One region of the Planococcus antarcticus DSM 14505 genome, then DNA from elsewhere that is predicted to be linked to it. Evidence: a T-box and tRNA genes for the amino acid it is inferred to sense, from the RefSeq annotation. Region 1 holds a T-box; the other regions hold tRNA genes.

Region 1 (6,573 bases):
CTGCCTTTATTGGAATGACGCTAGGGGCAACGAAAAAAAATACGACCGTTTGGCTGACCATCAGCATCGCTTTATGGTCACTTGCGTTCGGTGTGTTGACGGCGCTGGGCTTTGATTTTTTTACAGCTTAAGTAGTTAAGTGATGTCTATCTTGTTGGAGTTCGTTTGATTCTCCTGAACCTGCCTAAACTCCAGTGCCAAGTTTCTAAGGTTACAAGCCACTCAGTCTATACGGTAAAGAACGCCGCTTCGCCAGAGCGTCTTATGCCTGTCGAGAGCCTGCAGGATGCGGGTCAGCTAACCGTTGTGACAAGAAGGCGTGACATTATGTTAGCTTCTGCTTTTAGGCGTCTGCGCTTTTCGGTGTGCTATACTGGAGCTATTCTGAAATAAAGGCGTGAAGCTGTAATGAAAAGAATTGAATCCAATCAAAACTCGCTCGTCAAGCATTGGAAAAAGCTTGGAACGACACGAAAAGAACGCGATAAATTTGTCGAATTCCTAGTGGAAGGCTTTCATTTGACGGAAGAGGCCTTACGTAAAAAAGAACTCGTCAAATCATTGATCGTCCGCGAAGGCGTAGATATTCCGGCAGACTGGGATATTGAAGGCGTTCCTCATTATTCTGTTACTGCAGGAGTGGCAAAAGAAATTTCGGAAACGGAACACACGCAAGGGATTTTTGCGCATTGTGCACAACCGGAGTTTACGGAAGATGAGCAAAAAACATGGACTAAGCTATTGCTGATCGACGCTGTTCAAGATCCTGGCAACATCGGGACGATGATTCGTACAGCATCCGCAAGCGGCATCGATGCGGTTATTTTGGGCAAAGGCTGTGCGGATCCATACAATCCGAAAACCATCCGATCGGCTCAAGGCTCGCATTTCCAGATTCCAGTTGTTAAAGGGGAATTGATCGAATGGACCGAGCAGGCTAAAGCAAATGACATCCAAATCTTCGGCACGGCACTTCAAGATTCAACTCCAGTTCATGAAGCAAAGACACATGAACAATTTGCTTTGATTGTCGGCAATGAAGGCAGCGGCGTTGACCCTGTACTGCTGCAGCAAACAGATCAGAATTTGATGGTCCCGCTTTATGGCAGTGCAGAATCACTGAATGTCGCAGTCGCTACGGGCATTCTTTTGTATAGCCTCGTTCCGAAAAACTAAGTTTGATAAAAACCTTGAACTTTCGTATAATAGGGAAGTAAATAAGTAAAAGCGAAGAACGGGAAAAGTATGTTGCGCCCTTACATCACAGAGATTCTGCACCTTGACTGGAAGTGTGGATATGTAAACGCCTCAGAAGTTCACCCCGCGAGCTGCCTAACGGGACCAGCAGGAATGCTGTAAAGATGGGCCGGTGAAGAGCCGTTATGTAAATGAGTGATTGCTATTTTGCAATAACCAGGGTGGTACCGCGAATAATGCCTCGTCCCTTTTCAGGGACGGGGCTTTTTACTGTCTAAGGAGGAGAAAAAATGGAAGCACAATTACAGGAATTGAAAACACAAGCTCTTGAAAAAATTGCCGCAGCGTTGACCGTTAAAGAACTAAACGACGTTCGTGTCGCTTATTTAGGTAAAAAAGGACCCATTACAGATTTATTGAAAGGCATGGGGAAACTCCCGGCTGAAGAACGTCCGAAAATGGGAGCATTGGTCAACGTAGTACGCGAAGAAGTAACAACGCGACTCGAAGGCCGTATGGTCATCTTAGAAGAAGAAGCGATCAATGCGAAGCTGCAAAGCGAGACAATTGACATCACGTTGCCGGGACGTCCTGTCAAAACAGGCAATGCGCACCCATTAACACGTGTTGTAGAAGAAATCGAAGACTTGTTCATTTCGATGGGTTACGAAGTAGTAGAAGGCCCGGAAGTAGAAAAGGATTATTATAATTTTGAAGCGTTGAACTTGCCGAAAGGTCATCCAGCTCGCGATATGCAAGATTCCTTCTATATAACAGAAGACATTTTGCTGCGCACTCATACTTCACCGGTTCAAGCGCGGACAATGGAAGCAAAAGGCGGCGAGCCGATTAAAATTATTTGTCCCGGTAAAGTGTATCGCCGGGATAGTGACGACGCGACACATTCGCATCAATTTACGCAAATTGAAGGATTGGTTATCGGAGAAGACATTCGCATGAGTGACTTAAAGGGGACACTTTCTGTATTTGCTAAGAAAATGTTCGGGGATGACCGTGAAATTCGCCTTCGTCCAAGTTTTTTCCCGTTTACGGAACCGTCTGTGGAAATGGACATTTCGTGCTTTAAATGCGGCGGCAGCGGGTGCAATGTCTGCAAAAAAACAGGCTGGATTGAAATTCTAGGCGCTGGAATGGTGCATCCGAATGTTCTTGAAATGGCCGGTTATGACTCGAAACGCTTGACTGGATTCGCTTTCGGTATGGGTCCTGAACGGATCGCCATGTTAAAATACGGCGTCGAAGATATCCGTCATTTTTATACAAATGATGTCCGCTTTTTAGCTCAATTCCAACGTACAGAACTTTAAGGAGGAAATAAAATATGTTCGTATCCATAAAATGGTTAAAAGACTATGTAAATATACAACAACTGCCACCCGCTGAATTGGGTGAAAAAATAACGCGGTCAGGTATTGAAGTAGACGCAGTCATCGACCGCACACAAGGCATGACAAACGTCGTCGTAGGGTTTGTTGAATCTTGCATTAAGCATCCAGAAGCCGATAAACTATCCATTTGCCAAGTGGATGTTGGTGACGAAATGGCACAAATCATTTGCGGCGCACCGAATATAGCAGCAGGCCAAAAAGTAATCGTGGCACGCCCTGAAGCTAAACTTCCAGGTGACATCAAAATCAAAAAAGCGAAACTTCGTGGAGAAGAATCGCATGGCATGATTTGTTCGTTGCAAGAACTCGGAATAGAAGGCAAGCTTGTGCCAAAAGCATATGCTGAAGGCATTTATGTGCTACCAGAAGATGCAGAAACCGGTTCTGACGTCATTACAAATTTCGATTTAGATGACACCGTATTAGAACTAGGACTGACACCAAACCGCGCAGACGCGATGAGCATGCTTGGCGTTGCTTACGAAGTAGGGGCTATTCTATCGGAAGAAGTCAAACTGCCAGAAATTAACTATACAGAAGCATCTGAAACAGCAGCTTCGATGCTGACGTTGTCAGTCGATGCTCCTGAAGCCAACCCTTTATATGTCGCAAAAGTTGTTCGCAACATTAAAGTTCGAGAGTCCCCTATGTGGTTGCAACAACGCCTAATGGCATCTGGTGTCCGTCCACATAATAACGTAGTTGATATTACGAACTATGTATTAATGGAATATGGCCAGCCGCTTCACGCATTTGACTATGATTTATTGGAAACGGGGAATATTACGGTTCGCCACGCCAAAGAAGGCGAAATGATTACCACTTTAGATGAAGCTGAGCGTAAATTATCTGGCCGTCATTTATTGATCACCAATGGTGAAAAACCAGTGGCGATTGCAGGGGTTATGGGCGGAGCCAACTCGGAAGTAAGCGAAACGACGACGACTGTTGTCATCGAATCTGCTTATTTTGAATCGAGTTCTGTTCGTCAAACTTCAAAAGATCACGGTCTTCGCAGTGATGCAAGTTCGCGTTTTGAAAAAGGCGTAGATCCAAATCGCGTCATTCCAGCGGCAGAACGAGCGGCACAATTATTGTCCGAGCTTGCTGGAGGAGAAGTGCTTGCAGGATCCGTAATATTTGATGAATTGGATAAAGAAGAGAAAATTGTTAAGGTTTCTCCTGATTTTATCAATAGCCGTCTCGGTATGAAGATCTCCTTTGAAGACATGTGGGACATTCTGAACCGCTTGAAATTCAATACAGAAGCAGCGAATGGCCAACTGGTCATATCAGTGCCTACGCGCCGCCAGGATATTCAAATTCCTGAAGATGTGATCGAAGAAATCGCCCGTCTTTATGGCTACGACGAAATTCCAGCGACATTACCAGAAGCTGAAACGACTCCAGGTGGCTTGACGCCTTACCAGGCAAAACGTCGCATTGTTCGTTCACTTATGGAAGGTGCCGGATTATTGCAAGCGACGACGTATTCATTAACTTCTGCAAAATCAGTAAAGCAATTTGCTTTAGAAGAAACCGAAACAACTCGTCTCTTAATGCCAATGAGCGAAGAGCGTAGTTTGTTGCGTCAAAGCTTGTTGCCGCATTTATTGGAATCTGTTACGTATAACACAGCGAGAAGAATGGATTCGGTCGCTTTGTATGAAACGGGTTCAGTTTTTCTTAAAGGTCAAGACGAGCTATTGAACGAGCAGGAACATTTAGCTGTTGCCATTACGGGTCTTTGGCTCGATCATAGCTGGCAAGGTGAGAAAAAGCCAGTCGACTTTTTCGTCTTGAAAGGTATTGTAGAAAGTCTTAGCGATAAACTTGGCGTCGAATTGACTTTCGAACGTGGTCAAATGGATGATCTGCACCCAGGAAGAACGGCATTTATCATACATGGCGGTCAACGTATTGGCGTGATCGGCCAGTTGCATCCGTCTGAACAAAAAGCGCGCGACTTAAAAACTACAGTTGTGATGGAGTTGAACTTGGCTGCATTGTTGGCTAAAGCAACGAAGGCACTAGTTTACACGCCAGTACCACGTTACCCATCCATGTCACGTGATGTGGCGTTAGTTCTTTCTAAAGTGGTGGAAGCGGCAACGATTGAAAACGTCATCCGCAATGCAGGTGGCAAACTGTTGAAAGACGTCCGCGTGTTCGACCTTTACGAAGGCGATAAAATGGAAGCAGGCAAGAAATCAGTGGCTTTCTCGTTAACTTACTTTGATCCGGAAAAAACATTAACGGATGAAGAAGTTATTCGTACACATGAAAAAGTATTAGCAGCTTTAACAGAAGCTGGAGCAGAGTTAAGAAGTTAAAGAAATTTGATCGTAATGCTAAAAAAGGATGAATCCATTGGATTCATCCTTTTTTGATTAGTTAAGTATGAAGATACAATTAAATTACTTATTATAGGACTTTATTAATTCAAAACAACTGAAATATGATAGTATTTATCTAATATGAATAGCGGGAGGTACTCTTATGAAGAGACTCATTCAAAATGAAAAAGGATTGTCGCTAGTGGAGATACTAGCAGCGGTAGTGATTTTGGCGATTGTGCTCGTCAGTGTGATGAGTTTCTTTACGCAGTCGGCAAAGTTTACAGCTCACAATTATGAGAAACTGACGAATGTACAAGTAGCCGAGGATGTTATAGCCGATGTTAGGATTGGCAATTATCAAAGCAACACGACTTTAAAAAAAGATGGCTACGATATTGTTATTAACGTCAAAGCTGGTCCAGAAAGTTTAAAATTAGCGACGATTACCGTAAAGTCCCCGGCTGGTGCCGGAATAAATGAACCAGAGTTTACAACGGAAATGTATTTTGAGGCAAAGCCATGAGGAATGAAAGCGGAATTACTTTGGTGGAGTTACTTGCTGCACTAGCCATAGTGGGAATTATCGTTGCAGTCATTGTAAATGTCTTATCTACAGGAACTACGGCATCAACTAAAACCGCTACAAAACAACAATTACAACAAGAGGCAAATTTAATAGTTGAAGTTATACGGAATGAATATTTAAAGTCAGACAATCATCAATTTAATTTAATAGTAAAAGAAGAAGATGGTGTTAAGTCGCTGTTTTTAGATGAAGAATCTATTTCACAAGGGTACACGTATAATTATGCTCCATATACAATTGATCCGAAATTCGATACTAATTTTAAAATGACTATCACAGATGATAGTGGTCAGTTTTATGTGATCGATACCACGTTTAGTAAACTCAGGTAAGGAGGGGTAATATGGGGGTTTTAAAAAATCAAAGAGGGTACGCATTATTACTAGTTATGCTACTCGTAGTTCTATTTACTATTCTAGGAATAGGTTTACTTACAATGAATATGAATGCTTCAAAACAATTTAATTTAAAAGAAGAACAAGTACAAGCACGTCATCTCGCTGAAATGGGACTTCTACATTATCAAAACGTGTTAGAAAAAAGTGTTTTAACTAATAAAAGTAATTTAAAATGCAATAAAATAGAACTTTTATTACAAACTATCAACACCGATAGCAAAAATACTTCGAAATATGATTTGAGAGGGGAGAATTTATCAGGAATTTCATGCATTGAATTAATAGGTAACATGGAAGTAAAGGTGGCGAGTAAAAGTAAAGGTGGACTGGGGATTGAAAAAGTTGTTACAGCAACTTATTTTATTAAAAACAAAGGTTCTATAATACCGGGTAATGGTACAACTCCCCCTTCAACTCCAACTCCGACAGTACCTACAAAACCAGTAACAAATGGAGATAAAATAACTGTTTGGCATAAGAACTGTGAAGACAGCGGGAAAAATAAGTGTAAAGATATAAATGAAACCATAACAAAATTTACAGATGTTAACACAATAACTATGAAACAAAATGGTCTACATTTTTTAGATAATTTAGTTGTAAATAAATTAATTGTTGGTGGAGGTAATGGTGCAACTTTGAAA
Region 2 (6,573 bases), 360 kb from region 1:
AAGTTTTCGCTTCAAACCTTAGCTAAGTCCCGGGTAATTGACGAAACCCTTCATAAGCTTTAATGCTGAGAACTTCATTCAAAAAATTCAAAAGAAAAAGGCCCTGACGATAAAGTCAGGGCCTTTCTTCTAGGCTTGCGGTATACCGGCGGTCGGGGTCGAACCGACACTCCGGTGAAGGAACGGGATTTTGAGTCCCGCGCGTCTGCCAATTCCGCCACGCCGGCAAGTATTTCTTTAGCGGACAAGAATTATTATAGCACATCTTATTTCACTCGCCAATACTTATTCATATGGCAGTTCGATTTTCCATCGAAATTATTAATCTCTTTTCTCCAAAACGATATTAAGGAGAACCTAGAACATAGCAGCCAATGATACCGGAATTGGCATTGTAATAATCCAAGTAATCAGCATCGTCTTAGCTGTTCCCTACTGAACACCCTGAACTCGGTGCGCCTCCCCCCATTATGGAAGACGAATTAACGTGTGGTATGCTAACCGGCAATTGGGCCAAGATAGCTACGCATATTTCGACTGCCTATGTCAAATCAGCCACTACATCGTTAGCTGGACGGATTTTCATATTTTTTTGTCTACTGTTTTAATGATTCGTCAACCCCCTACTGAAGTTCTCAATGCCATCGCTAGTGCACAATTCGCCTGCACCCACAGTTGGATATCATCAGAGCTTTGAGAATTGTTCACACTTAATATCAACTCAATAATGCCCATTATGATTGATTCGAATGTATGTGCAATCTGAAATAATCAGCAATTTCTTCCAAGTTCCATAAACATCTTATACTGAATAATTAGGATTGAATCTTCTTCAGTTCAGAAAAAATTCTCTACCGAGCGACGCAAAATGATGTTAAATTTAGATTTGTAGCCTTTGATTTAGTGGATAGTCTACACTTGATTGGACAGAAAATATAAGGGAGCGTAGAATAGTCCACAATACGTGAAGAGAATCTACTATGACCCAAAAGAGACGCACATTTTCTGCAGAATTTAAAAAACAGGTGGTTGCACTGCACGCAGGTGGAAAAAGCCGGGTAGATATTGTCCGAGAATATGACCTAACGGCTTCCGCACTCGATCGATGGATTGCCCAATCCAATCGAACGGGTTCATTCGAAGAGAAGGATAATCGAAGCCCGCTGGAGGCAGAATTACTTGCCTACAAGAAACGAAACAAACAGTTGGAGATGGAAGTGGATATGTGAGTCTTGCAGCGCTGATCATGGGACGAAAATAGAGATTATTCAACAGAATCAACACCTCTATTCGGTATCAGCAATGTGTAATGTCCTGCAAATCGCTCGCAGTACTTTTTACTATGAAACGTCCGTTTCAGTAGAAAAAGAACGCCAAAAAGCTCGAGCAGAACAAGAATTAAAAGACGAAATCTGGGCAATCTTTCATTAGAATCGCCGTGTCTATGGGACGCGTAAACTGAAAGAAGAACTGAAGATCAGAAAGAATTGGATCGTCTCGAGACGTCGTATTGGACGCCTCATGGCGACACTTGGCATCCAATCGAAATACGCACTGCCTTCGTACAAGCCGATGGTTACGCCTCCTAACGAAGCAACGTATCGAAACGTATTAAACCGTGAATTCAATCCAACAGAGAAAAGTGCCGTATTGGTTAGCGACTTAACGTACGTGAAGGTTGGCGGCCGGTGGAACTATATTTGTTTCCTTCTCGATCTCTATAACCGTGAAATTGTCGGGTACAGTCTGGGTGAGCGAAAAGACGCTGCTTTAGTTCAGCGTGCCTTCGCGACGGTCAAAAGCGACCTGGGAGCCGTGAACATTTTCCATACAGACCGTGGATCTGAATTTAAAAATGCCGGTATTGATGCCTTACTAGAGACGCATCAAATTGAACGGTCGCTGAGTCAAAAAGGAAACCCTTATGACAATGCGGTGGCAGAAGCTACGTTTAAGATTCTGAAGACGGAACTGATCAACGGCATGCACTTTGAATCCCTTAATCAGCTATCACTTGAGCTATTTGATTACGTCCATTGGTACAATCATATTCGTTTACACGGCAGCTTAGGCTACACCAGCCCTGTCACTTATCGAAACGCAGCCCTTAAAAAAGTTGTTTGATTTAGTGTTGACTTACCAAGTGGCGTTTTGTCTAATATGAGGTAACTTTTTAGATACCATAAGTTTGACCCCAGGTTCTATTTCAATCGTACTCAATCGAATCGCTTCAACGAATTCAAGCATATACTTATTCCCATTAACAACCGAATATATTATATCAAACAAAGCAGCAGTATGCTGCATACCATCTAACATGTTATCCATACCCACTGATAAAACCAGCATATCCTCACGCTCATTCGGCATAATAAAAGCAATGTTGAAATCTTGAATAACAGTGTGAACGAAAGAACCACCTTTTATTTTATGGTCTTTCACTGTAAAATTGCTGGGAAACAAAAAGACCTCTTAACTGTAATGAATCACAGTTAAGAGGTCTTTAAAGGGCAGGCAGGCCCTTTGATGATACCGGCGGTCGGGGTCGAACCGACACTCCCGTGAAGGAACGGGATTTTGAGTCCCGCGCGTCTGCCAATTCCGCCACGCCGGCAAATCATTATGGAGGCGGCAACCGGACTCGAACCGGTGATAAGGGTGTTGCAGACCCATGCCTTACCACTTGGCTATGCCGCCAAAAATTGGAGCGGAAGACGAGGTTCGAACTCGCGACCTCCACCTTGGCAAGGTGGCGTTCTACCACTGAACTACTTCCGCTTAAAGCTGGGGTACCTGGATTCGAACCAGGGCATGACGGGATCAAAACCCGTTGCCTTACCGCTTGGCTATACCCCATTAATAAGATGGGGCGGACGAGGGGAATTGAACCCCCGAGTGCCGGAATCACAATCCGGTGCGTTAACCACTTCGCCACGACCGCCACTTTACTATTTTATAAGTGCAACTCTCAAATGTATGAAAACTAGGGGCGGACGAGGGGAATTGAACCCCCGAGTGCCGGAATCACAATCCGGTGCGTTAACCACTTCGCCACGACCGCCATCATAAAATTTTTAAAAATGGCAGGGGCAGTAGGAATCGAACCCACATCGGAGGTGTTGGAGACCTCTGTTCTACCGTTAAACTATGCCCCTAAAAACTGGTGGTGGGGGGCAGATTCGAACTGCCGAACCCGAAGGAGCGGATTTACAGTCCGCCGCGTTTAGCCACTTCGCTACCCCACCGTAAAATGGTGCCGGAGAAAGGACTTGAACCCTCAACCTACTGATTACAAGTCAGTTGCTCTACCAGTTGAGCTACTCCGGCATGGAGATTTGGATTTAATAAAAAAATGGTGGGTCAGGACGGAATCGAACCGCCGACACTTAGAGCTTCAATCTAATGCTCTACCGACTGAGCTACTGACCCACTGTATTGAATAAAAATGGCGGTCCCGACCGGGATCGAACCGGCGATCTCCTGCGTGACAGGCAGGCATGTTAACCGCTACACCACGGGACCATTTGGTTGCGGGGGCAGGATTTGAACCTGCGACCTTTGGGTTATGAGCCCAACGAGCTACCGAACTGCTCCACCCCGCGATAATATGATTTAATTTTTCTCACTACATTCGTACTTTAATAACTGCATAGCTTTTATCATGTAAGAGTAAAATGGTGGAGGATGACGGGATCGAACCGCCGACCCTCTGCTTGTAAGGCAGATGCTCTCCCAGCTGAGCTAATCCTCCATGAAATTGGTGACCCCTACGGGATTCGAACCCGTGTTACCGCCGTGAAAGGGCGGTGTCTTAACCGCTTGACCAAGGGGCCATATGTTTTTTTGGGAATTTATCTTCTGGCGGAGAGCAAGGGATTCGAACCCTTGAGACGGTTGCCCGCCTACATGATTTCCAATCATGCTCCTTCGGCCACTCGGACAGCTCTCCAAAATTGGCTCCGAAGGTAGGACTCGAACCTACGACCATCGCATTAACAGTGCGGTGCTCTACCACTGAGCTACTTCGGAATAATTAATTAGACTGGCGACGTCTTACTCTCACAGGGGGAAACCCCCAACTACCATCAGCGCAAAAGAGCTTAACTGCCGTGTTCGGGATGGGAACGGGTGTGACCTCTTTGCCATCATTACCAGACTAATTTTATTTTGAAAGACAAGATTGATTATACCAATCTCACAGGTTTTTACAAGCTTTTTCATAAAAAAACTTTTCCTTATTCTTTCAAAACTGGATAAACGACATTGACCCATTGAAATTCCTCCATGATACATTGTTTGGTTAAGTCCTCGATCGATTAGTATTCGTCAGCTGCACGTGTCGCCACGCTTCCACCTCGAACCTATCTACCTCATCGTCTTTGAGGGATCTTACTTGCTTGCGCAATGGGAAATCTCATCTTGAGGGGGGCTTCGTGCTTAGATGCTTTCAGCACTTATCCCGGCCACACATAGCTACCCAGCGATGCCCTTGGCAGAACAACTGGTACACCAGCGGTGTGTCCATCCCGGTCCTCTCGTACTAAGGACAGCTCCTCTCAAATTTCCTGCGCCCGCGACGGATAGGGACCGAACTGTCTCACGACGTTCTGAACCCAGCTCGCGTACCGCTTTAATGGGCGAACAGCCCAACCCTTGGGACCGACTACAGCCCCAGGATGCGATGAGCCGACATCGAGGTGCCAAACCTCCCCGTCGATGTGGACTCTTGGGGGAGATAAGCCTGTTATCCCCGGGGTAGCTTTTATCCGTTGAGCGATGGCCCTTCCATGCGGAACCACCGGATCACTAAGCCCGTCTTTCGACCCTGCTCGACCTGTACGTCTCGCAGTCAAGCTCCCTTCTGCCTTTACACTCTGCGAATGATTTCCAACCATTCTGAGGGAACCTTTGGGCGCCTCCGTTACTCTTTAGGAGGCGACCGCCCCAGTCAAACTGCCCGCCTGACACTGTCTCCCATCCCGATCAGGGATGTGGGTTAGAATTTCAATACAACCAGGGTAGTATCCCACCGACGCCTCCTCCGAAGCTGGCGCTCCGGGCTCTAAGGCTCCTACCTATCCTGTACAAGTTGCACCAAAATTCAATATCAGGCTACAGTAAAGCTCCACGGGGTCTTTCCGTCCTGTCGCGGGTAACCTGCATCTTCACAGGTACTATAATTTCACCGAGTCTCTCGTTGAGACAGTGCCCAGATCGTTACGCCTTTCGTGCGGGTCGGAACTTACCCGACAAGGAATTTCGCTACCTTAGGACCGTTATAGTTACGGCCGCCGTTTACTGGGGCTTCAGTTCGCACCTTCGCTTGCGCTAAGCACTCCCCTTAACCTTCCAGCACCGGGCAGGCGTCAGCCCCTATACGTCACCTTACGGTTTTGCAGAGACCTGTGTTTTTGCTAAACAGTCGCCTGGGCCTATTCACTGCGGCTCTCTCGGGCTATTCACCCTACCAGAGCACCCCTTCTCCCGAAGTTACGGGGTCATTTTGCCGAGTTCCTTAACGAGAGTTCACTCGCTCACCTTAGAATTCTCTTCTCGCCTACCTGTGTCGGTTTGCGGTACGGGCACCTCCCGCCTCGCTAGAGGCTTTTCTTGGCAGTGTGAAATCAGGGACTCTGAGGTAAACCTCTTGCCATCACAGCTCAACGTATCAGGAATGGGATTTGCCTCATTCCACGCCTCACTGCTTGGACGTGCACAACCAACGGCACGCTCTCCTTATCCTTCTGCGTCCCCCCATTGCTCAAACGGCGGGGAGGTGGTACAGGAATATCAACCTGTTGTCCATCGTCTACGCCTATCGGCCTCGACTTAGGTCCCGACTAACCCTGAGCGGACGAGCCTTCCTCAGGAAACCTTAGGCATTCGGTGGACGGGATTCTCACCCGTCTTTCGTTACTCATACCGGCATTCTCACTTCTAAGCGCTCCACCAGTCCTTCCGGTCTGACTTCAACGCCCTTAGAACGCTCTCCTACCACGGATCTCCGAAGAGATCCATCCACAGCTTCGGTAATCCGTTTAGCCCCGGTACATTTTCGGCGCAGTGTCACTCGACCAGTGAGCTATTACGCACTCTTTAAATGATGGCTGCTTCTAAGCCAACATCCTGGTTGTCTAAGCAACGCCACATCCTTTTCCACTTAACGGATATTTGGGGACCTTAGCTGGTGGTCTGGGCTGTTTCCCTCTTGACTACGGATCTTATCACTCGCAGTCTGACTCCCAAGCATAAATCACTGGCATTCGGAGTTTGTCTGAATTCGGTAACCCGGGATGGGCCCCTAGTCCAAACAGTGCTCTACCTCCAGGATTCTCTATCTTGAGGCTAGCCCTAAAGCTATTTCGGAGAGAACCAGCTATCTCCAGGTTCGATTGGAATTTCTCCGCTACCCACACCTCATCCCCGCACTTTTCAACGTGCGTGGGTTCGGGCCTCCAGTAAGTGTTACCTTACCTTCACCCTGGACATGGGTAGATCACCTGGTTTCGGGTCTACAACTGCATACTCTGTCGCCCTATTCAGACTCGCTTTCGCTGCGGCTCCGCCTTCTCA
Region 3 (6,573 bases), 170 kb from region 1:
AATTCGGAACCGAGGTTTTCTCGGGGTTGACGTTTTGCGTTCAGTTTTGAAGGTTCACCTTCAGGCGGCAACGCCTTTTTTTGTGACTTTCAATCTTGTTCTTTGAAAACTGGATAAAACGACATTGAAACAAAAATGAAGCAATTCATGTACGTGTGGCACTTGGTGCCACAACTTTTTAATTAACCATTGGTTAAGTTAGAAAGGGCGCACGGTGGATGCCTTGGCACTAGGAGCCGAAGAAGGACGGCACTAACACCGATATGCTTCGGGGAGCTGTAAGTGAGCTGTGATCCGGAGATTTCCGAATGGGGGAACCCACTGCCTTTAATTGGGCAGTATCCATGTGTGAATTGATAGCACATGAGAAGGCAGACCCAGGGAACTGAAACATCTAAGTACCTGGAGGAAGAGAAAGCAAATGCGATTCCCTGAGTAGCGGCGAGCGAAACGGGATCAGCCCAAACCAAGAGGCTTGCCTCTTGGGGTTGTAGGACACTCTATACGGAGTTACAAAAGGCAGGATTAGGCGAAGCGACCTGGAACGGTCCGCCACAGCGGGTAATAGCCCCGTAGCCGAAAACCCTGCCCCTCCAGAGTGGATCCTGAGTACGGCGGAACACGTGAAATTCCGTCGGAATCCGGGAGGACCATCTCCCAAGGCTAAATACTTCCTAGTGACCGATAGTGAACCAGTACCGTGAGGGAAAGGTGAAAAGCACCCCGGAAGGGGAGTGAAATAGATCCTGAAACCGTGTGCCTACAAGTAGTCAAAGCCCGTTAATGGGTGATGGCGTGCCTTTTGTAGAATGAACCGGCGAGTTACGATTGCATGCAAGGTTAAGCTGAGAAGGCGGAGCCGCAGCGAAAGCGAGTCTGAATAGGGCGACAGAGTATGCAGTTGTAGACCCGAAACCAGGTGATCTACCCATGTCCAGGGTGAAGGTAAGGTAACACTTACTGGAGGCCCGAACCCACGCACGTTGAAAAGTGCGGGGATGAGGTGTGGGTAGCGGAGAAATTCCAATCGAACCTGGAGATAGCTGGTTCTCTCCGAAATAGCTTTAGGGCTAGCCTCAAGATAGAGAATCCTGGAGGTAGAGCACTGTTTGGACTAGGGGCCCATCCCGGGTTACCGAATTCAGACAAACTCCGAATGCCAGTGATTTATGCTTGGGAGTCAGACTGCGAGTGATAAGATCCGTAGTCAAGAGGGAAACAGCCCAGACCACCAGCTAAGGTCCCCAAATATCCGTTAAGTGGAAAAGGATGTGGCGTTGCTTAGACAACCAGGATGTTGGCTTAGAAGCAGCCATCATTTAAAGAGTGCGTAATAGCTCACTGGTCGAGTGACACTGCGCCGAAAATGTACCGGGGCTAAACGGATTACCGAAGCTGTGGATGGATCTCTTCGGAGATCCGTGGTAGGAGAGCGTTCTAAGGGCGTTGAAGTCAGACCGGAAGGACTGGTGGAGCGCTTAGAAGTGAGAATGCCGGTATGAGTAACGAAAGACGGGTGAGAATCCCGTCCACCGAATGCCTAAGGTTTCCTGAGGAAGGCTCGTCCGCTCAGGGTTAGTCGGGACCTAAGTCGAGGCCGATAGGCGTAGACGATGGACAACAGGTTGATATTCCTGTACCACCTCCCCGCCGTTTGAGCAATGGGGGGACGCAGAAGGATAAGGAGAGCGTGCCGTTGGTTGTGCACGTCCAAGCAGTGAGGCGTGGAATGAGGCAAATCCCATTCCTGATACGTTGAGCTGTGATGGCAAGAGGTTTACCTCAGAGTCCCTGATTTCACACTGCCAAGAAAAGCCTCTAGCGAGGCGGGAGGTGCCCGTACCGCAAACCGACACAGGTAGGCGAGAAGAGAATTCTAAGGTGAGCGAGTGAACTCTCGTTAAGGAACTCGGCAAAATGACCCCGTAACTTCGGGAGAAGGGGTGCTCTGGTAGGGTGAATAGCCCGAGAGAGCCGCAGTGAATAGGCCCAGGCGACTGTTTAGCAAAAACACAGGTCTCTGCAAAACCGTAAGGTGACGTATAGGGGCTGACGCCTGCCCGGTGCTGGAAGGTTAAGGGGAGTGCTTAGCGCAAGCGAAGGTGCGAACTGAAGCCCCAGTAAACGGCGGCCGTAACTATAACGGTCCTAAGGTAGCGAAATTCCTTGTCGGGTAAGTTCCGACCCGCACGAAAGGCGTAACGATCTGGGCACTGTCTCAACGAGAGACTCGGTGAAATTATAGTACCTGTGAAGATGCAGGTTACCCGCGACAGGACGGAAAGACCCCGTGGAGCTTTACTGTAGCCTGATATTGAATTTTGGTGCAACTTGTACAGGATAGGTAGGAGCCTTAGAGCCCGGAGCGCCAGCTTCGGAGGAGGCGTCGGTGGGATACTACCCTGGTTGTATTGAAATTCTAACCCACATCCCTGATCGGGATGGGAGACAGTGTCAGGCGGGCAGTTTGACTGGGGCGGTCGCCTCCTAAAGAGTAACGGAGGCGCCCAAAGGTTCCCTCAGAATGGTTGGAAATCATTCGCAGAGTGTAAAGGCAGAAGGGAGCTTGACTGCGAGACGTACAGGTCGAGCAGGGTCGAAAGACGGGCTTAGTGATCCGGTGGTTCCGCATGGAAGGGCCATCGCTCAACGGATAAAAGCTACCCCGGGGATAACAGGCTTATCTCCCCCAAGAGTCCACATCGACGGGGAGGTTTGGCACCTCGATGTCGGCTCATCGCATCCTGGGGCTGTAGTCGGTCCCAAGGGTTGGGCTGTTCGCCCATTAAAGCGGTACGCGAGCTGGGTTCAGAACGTCGTGAGACAGTTCGGTCCCTATCCGTCGCGGGCGCAGGAAATTTGAGAGGAGCTGTCCTTAGTACGAGAGGACCGGGATGGACACACCGCTGGTGTACCAGTTGTTCTGCCAAGGGCATCGCTGGGTAGCTATGTGTGGCCGGGATAAGTGCTGAAAGCATCTAAGCACGAAGCCCCCCTCAAGATGAGATTTCCCATTGCGCAAGCAAGTAAGATCCCTCAAAGACGATGAGGTAGATAGGTTCGAGGTGGAAGCGTGGCGACACGTGCAGCTGACGAATACTAATCGATCGAGGACTTAACCAAACAATGTATCATGAAGGAATTTCAATGGGTCAATGTCGTTTATCCAGTTTTGAAAGAATAAGGAAAAGTTTTTTTATGAAAAAGCTTGTAAAAACCTGTGAGATTGGTATAATCAATCTTGTCTTTCAAAACCAAATAGTCCAGTGATGATGGCAAAGAGGCCACACCCGTTCCCATCCCGAACACGGCAGTTAAGCTCTTTTGCGCTGATGGTAGTTGGGGGTTTCCCCCTGTGAGAGTAAGACGTCGCTGGGCAATACTTATCGGAGGATTAGCTCAGCTGGGAGAGCATCTGCCTTACAAGCAGAGGGTCGGCGGTTCGATCCCGTCATCCTCCACCATTTTTTCTTTCGCCGGAGTAGCTCAACTGGTAGAGCAACTGACTTGTAATCAGTAGGTTGAGGGTTCAAGTCCTTTCTCCGGCACCACTCATGTAAATGAGCCATTAGCTCAGCTGGTAGAGCATCTGACTTTTAATCAGAGGGTCGAAGGTTCGAATCCTTCATGGCTCACCATTTTAATTGAATCATTGCCACGCGGGTGTGGCGGAACTGGCAGACGCACTAGACTTAGGATCTAGCGCCTTCGGGCGTGGGGGTTCGACTCCCTTCACCCGCACCATTTTTGCGGAAGTAGTTCAGTGGTAGAACGCCACCTTGCCAAGGTGGAGGTCGCGAGTTCGAACCTCGTCTTCCGCTCCATATTTTTTTTGCACATTATACCGACCCTTAGCCGGGGTGGCGGAACTGGCAGACGCACAGGACTTAAAATCCTGCGGTAGGTGACTACCGTACCGGTTCGATTCCGGTCCTCGGCACCATTTATGCAAACCAGATGAATCCCTTATATGCGCCCGTAGCTCAATTGGATAGAGTACTTGACTACGAATCAAGCGGTTAGAGGTTCGAGTCCTCTCGGGCGCACCATATTTTTACACTCAGCAACTCAGTTCGGGAAGTAGCTCAGCTTGGTAGAGCACTTGGTTTGGGACCAAGGGGTCGCAGGTTCGAATCCTGTCTTCCCGACCAAACAATGGGGCCTTAGCTCAGCTGGGAGAGCGCCTGCCTTGCACGCAGGAGGTCAGCGGTTCGATCCCGCTAGGCTCCACCAACTTATCACATTAAAAATCTCGGCGGCGTAGCTCAGCTGGCTAGAGCGTACGGTTCATACCCGTGAGGTCGGGGGTTCGATCCCCTCTGCCGCCACTTTTTTAGGACCTTTAGCTCAGTTGGTTAGAGCAGACGGCTCATAACCGTCCGGTCGCAGGTTCGAGTCCTGCAAGGTCCACCATATGTATTTTATCACGGAGGAATACCCAAGTTTGGCTGAAGGGATCGGTCTTGAAAACCGACAGGGGAGTCAAATCCCGCGGGGGTTCGAATCCCTCTTCCTCCTCCATATTTTTAAAATGTGTGGACAATTATTAATGAAGCGTGTGCTAGAATTAATATCTATATTATTATCGCGGGGTGGAGCAGTTCGGTAGCTCGTTGGGCTCATAACCCAAAGGTCGCAGGTTCAAATCCTGCCCCCGCAACCAAATGGTCCCGTGGTGTAGCGGTTAACATGCCTGCCTGTCACGCAGGAGATCGCCGGTTCGATCCCGGTCGGGACCGCCATTTTTATTCAATACAGTGGGTCAGTAGCTCAGTCGGTAGAGCATTAGATTGAAGCTCTAAGTGTCGGCGGTTCGATTCCGTCCTGACCCACCACTTTTGCGGGTGTAGTTTAGTGGTAAAACCTCAGCCTTCCAAGCTGATGATGAGGGTTCGATTCCCTTCACCCGCTCCATATATATACACATATGGGCCTATAGCTCAGCTGGTTAGAGCGCACGCCTGATAAGCGTGAGGTCGATGGTTCGAGTCCATTTAGGCCCACCATTCCGAAGTAGCTCAGTGGTAGAGCACCGCACTGTTAATGCGATGGTCGTAGGTTCGAGTCCTACCTTCGGAGCCAAACTGGGGAAGTACTCAAGTGGCTGAAGAGGCGCCCCTGCTAAGGGTGTAGGTCGGGCAACCGGCGCGAGGGTTCAAATCCCTCCTTCTCCGCCAGTATTTGGCCCCTTGGTCAAGCGGTTAAGACACCGCCCTTTCACGGCGGTAACACGGGTTCGAATCCCGTAGGGGTCATCATCGATAAGAGTCATGCATTCAATTGCATGACTCTTTTTTTCGTTTTACCGGAAACGTAGCTGTGAACCATCATGCCTAACATCACCAATAGAAGGCCAATCAAAGATAAGTTGGATGGCAAGGCGATGGACAAGAAAAGAATTTCTCCAGACAAAGCAAATAAAACTTCCAACGATTGTATGGCTTCGACTGCACCTAATTTCTACATGTTTCCCCTGACTAAGTCCGTGGCTTTAAAGAAAACCACCGTAGCAATGACTCCGGAACTGATTGCTACAATAAAGGTTTGGTAGCTTTGCGAAGCAGTCGGACCACCGACAGCGATCAGTCCATAAAGCGATAACATTAGCCAAAAAGGCAAACTCGCTAATGTCATTCCTAAAACTCGTTGATATGCATCCAGTCTATCACCGCATGGATCCATCATTTTTCTATTGCCCAATGGATATGCAAAAGTAGCAATAATAACGGGAATAAAACAAAACCATAAAGTCGCAGAAGGAACGGCTGCTATATGTTCTACCTGCATCAGACATACCCCGGCTAATATGATAAAAGAAATCAGTAAGCCTTTCGAAGGGATTTTCCTTCGCATATAAACGTTGTCTTTATTACTATGTGCGGTAATTAAAAATAAGGGTGTAAGGAGAGTATCCGCAATAATAGTGATTTGCCATGTTCCTGCAATCAACGAGCTAGGAGAATAGGCAGCGGCAAAACACAAGGGAGCATAAAAAAAACGAATCCGATAAAACTCCATAACACCCAAGCTTCTTTATTTTTGCTCATCTCTTGTAGTAGGGGGCTTTAGATTTTTTCGGGAAAGAACGATCATCAGCAAAAAGGGCACCATAAAAATATAGCGAAGAGAGGCACTCCCAATCCAGCTTCCGCCAACTGTTTCCGTCGTAGCGTTCAGCAAAAAAGTAAAAGCAAAGAAAAAAGCTACGATAATACCGAAAATAATAGGTTTCACCTTATGTCCTCCTAAAACAAAAGCATATAAATTATTCATCCACTATAGCGCAAGTATTCAGTTCTTCAAAGTATTATTTGGATATAAAAAAAGGATTTCCATAGAAATCCCTTTTTAAGCATCTTATTATAGAAGGTAATCAATCAGCAATCCGATTCCAAGTAAAAACGCGACAAATGTATTTGTTTTACCGGTATCCTTCATCGCGGGCATCACTTTTAGCGGTGCCGTGAAGTGTTTGAAAATCTGGACGACTTTGATAGGTTTTAGCACGCTGAGGAATACCAGTAAAGCCCAAGGTGTCAGCGTCCCTGTGATCACTAAAATTACAATCCAAGC

The links. A T-box is a leader RNA that pairs with one kind of tRNA and senses whether it is charged. The one in region 1 lies ahead of pheS (phenylalanine--tRNA ligase subunit alpha), so its partner is inferred to be a tRNA-Phe.
Region 2: it has a tRNA-Phe gene. The T-box ahead of pheS (phenylalanine--tRNA ligase subunit alpha) is inferred to sense a tRNA for this amino acid. The anticodon was not compared.
Region 3: it has a tRNA-Phe gene. The T-box ahead of pheS (phenylalanine--tRNA ligase subunit alpha) is inferred to sense a tRNA for this amino acid. The anticodon was not compared.

The regions. Positions count from the first base shown of each region.
Region 1 covers NZ_CP016534.2:1,448,599-1,455,171, forward strand. The annotation lists gene BBH88_RS07270 (small multi-drug export protein) at 1-131, shown strand, start outside; gene BBH88_RS07275 (TrmH family RNA methyltransferase) at 409-1,176, shown strand; T-box leader at 1,222-1,449, shown strand; gene pheS (phenylalanine--tRNA ligase subunit alpha) at 1,488-2,525, shown strand; gene pheT (phenylalanine--tRNA ligase subunit beta) at 2,540-4,939, shown strand; gene BBH88_RS18815 (type IV pilus modification PilV family protein) at 5,106-5,468, shown strand; gene BBH88_RS07295 (prepilin-type N-terminal cleavage/methylation domain-containing protein) at 5,465-5,863, shown strand; gene BBH88_RS07300 (hypothetical protein) at 5,875-6,573, shown strand, end outside.
Region 2 covers NZ_CP016534.2:1,083,973-1,090,545, reverse strand. The annotation lists tRNA gene BBH88_RS05425 (tRNA-Leu) at 144-227, opposite strand; partial or broken gene BBH88_RS05415 (IS3 family transposase) at 981-2,124, shown strand; gene BBH88_RS05410 (hypothetical protein) at 2,137-2,463, opposite strand; tRNA gene BBH88_RS05405 (tRNA-Leu) at 2,531-2,614, opposite strand; tRNA gene BBH88_RS05400 (tRNA-Cys) at 2,624-2,697, opposite strand; tRNA gene BBH88_RS05395 (tRNA-Gly) at 2,704-2,778, opposite strand; tRNA gene BBH88_RS05390 (tRNA-Gln) at 2,785-2,856, opposite strand; tRNA gene BBH88_RS05385 (tRNA-His) at 2,866-2,941, opposite strand; tRNA gene BBH88_RS05380 (tRNA-His) at 2,989-3,061, opposite strand; tRNA gene BBH88_RS05375 (tRNA-Trp) at 3,082-3,155, opposite strand; tRNA gene BBH88_RS05370 (tRNA-Tyr) at 3,162-3,245, opposite strand; tRNA gene BBH88_RS05365 (tRNA-Thr) at 3,252-3,327, opposite strand; tRNA gene BBH88_RS05360 (tRNA-Phe) at 3,354-3,429, opposite strand; tRNA gene BBH88_RS05355 (tRNA-Asp) at 3,447-3,522, opposite strand; tRNA gene BBH88_RS05350 (tRNA-Met) at 3,526-3,602, opposite strand; tRNA gene BBH88_RS05345 (tRNA-Val) at 3,676-3,751, opposite strand; tRNA gene BBH88_RS05340 (tRNA-Glu) at 3,759-3,833, opposite strand; tRNA gene BBH88_RS05335 (tRNA-Ser) at 3,860-3,949, opposite strand; tRNA gene BBH88_RS05330 (tRNA-Asn) at 3,955-4,029, opposite strand; rRNA gene rrf (5S ribosomal RNA) at 4,041-4,156, opposite strand; rRNA gene BBH88_RS05320 (23S ribosomal RNA) at 4,297-6,573, opposite strand, start outside.
Region 3 covers NZ_CP016534.2:1,281,881-1,288,453, forward strand. The annotation lists rRNA gene BBH88_RS06370 (23S ribosomal RNA) at 192-3,123, shown strand; rRNA gene rrf (5S ribosomal RNA) at 3,263-3,378, shown strand; tRNA gene BBH88_RS06380 (tRNA-Val) at 3,389-3,464, shown strand; tRNA gene BBH88_RS06385 (tRNA-Thr) at 3,476-3,551, shown strand; tRNA gene BBH88_RS06390 (tRNA-Lys) at 3,563-3,638, shown strand; tRNA gene BBH88_RS06395 (tRNA-Leu) at 3,660-3,744, shown strand; tRNA gene BBH88_RS06400 (tRNA-Gly) at 3,750-3,824, shown strand; tRNA gene BBH88_RS06405 (tRNA-Leu) at 3,855-3,943, shown strand; tRNA gene BBH88_RS06410 (tRNA-Arg) at 3,973-4,049, shown strand; tRNA gene BBH88_RS06415 (tRNA-Pro) at 4,075-4,151, shown strand; tRNA gene BBH88_RS06420 (tRNA-Ala) at 4,158-4,233, shown strand; tRNA gene BBH88_RS06425 (tRNA-Met) at 4,255-4,328, shown strand; tRNA gene BBH88_RS06430 (tRNA-Ile) at 4,337-4,413, shown strand; tRNA gene BBH88_RS06435 (tRNA-Ser) at 4,429-4,521, shown strand; tRNA gene BBH88_RS06440 (tRNA-Met) at 4,587-4,663, shown strand; tRNA gene BBH88_RS06445 (tRNA-Asp) at 4,667-4,742, shown strand; tRNA gene BBH88_RS06450 (tRNA-Phe) at 4,760-4,835, shown strand; tRNA gene BBH88_RS06455 (tRNA-Gly) at 4,841-4,914, shown strand; tRNA gene BBH88_RS06460 (tRNA-Ile) at 4,930-5,006, shown strand; tRNA gene BBH88_RS06465 (tRNA-Asn) at 5,008-5,082, shown strand; tRNA gene BBH88_RS06470 (tRNA-Ser) at 5,087-5,177, shown strand; tRNA gene BBH88_RS06475 (tRNA-Glu) at 5,184-5,255, shown strand; partial or broken gene BBH88_RS06480 (DMT family transporter) at 5,269-6,234, opposite strand; gene BBH88_RS06485 (1,4-dihydroxy-2-naphthoate polyprenyltransferase) at 6,361-6,573, opposite strand, start outside.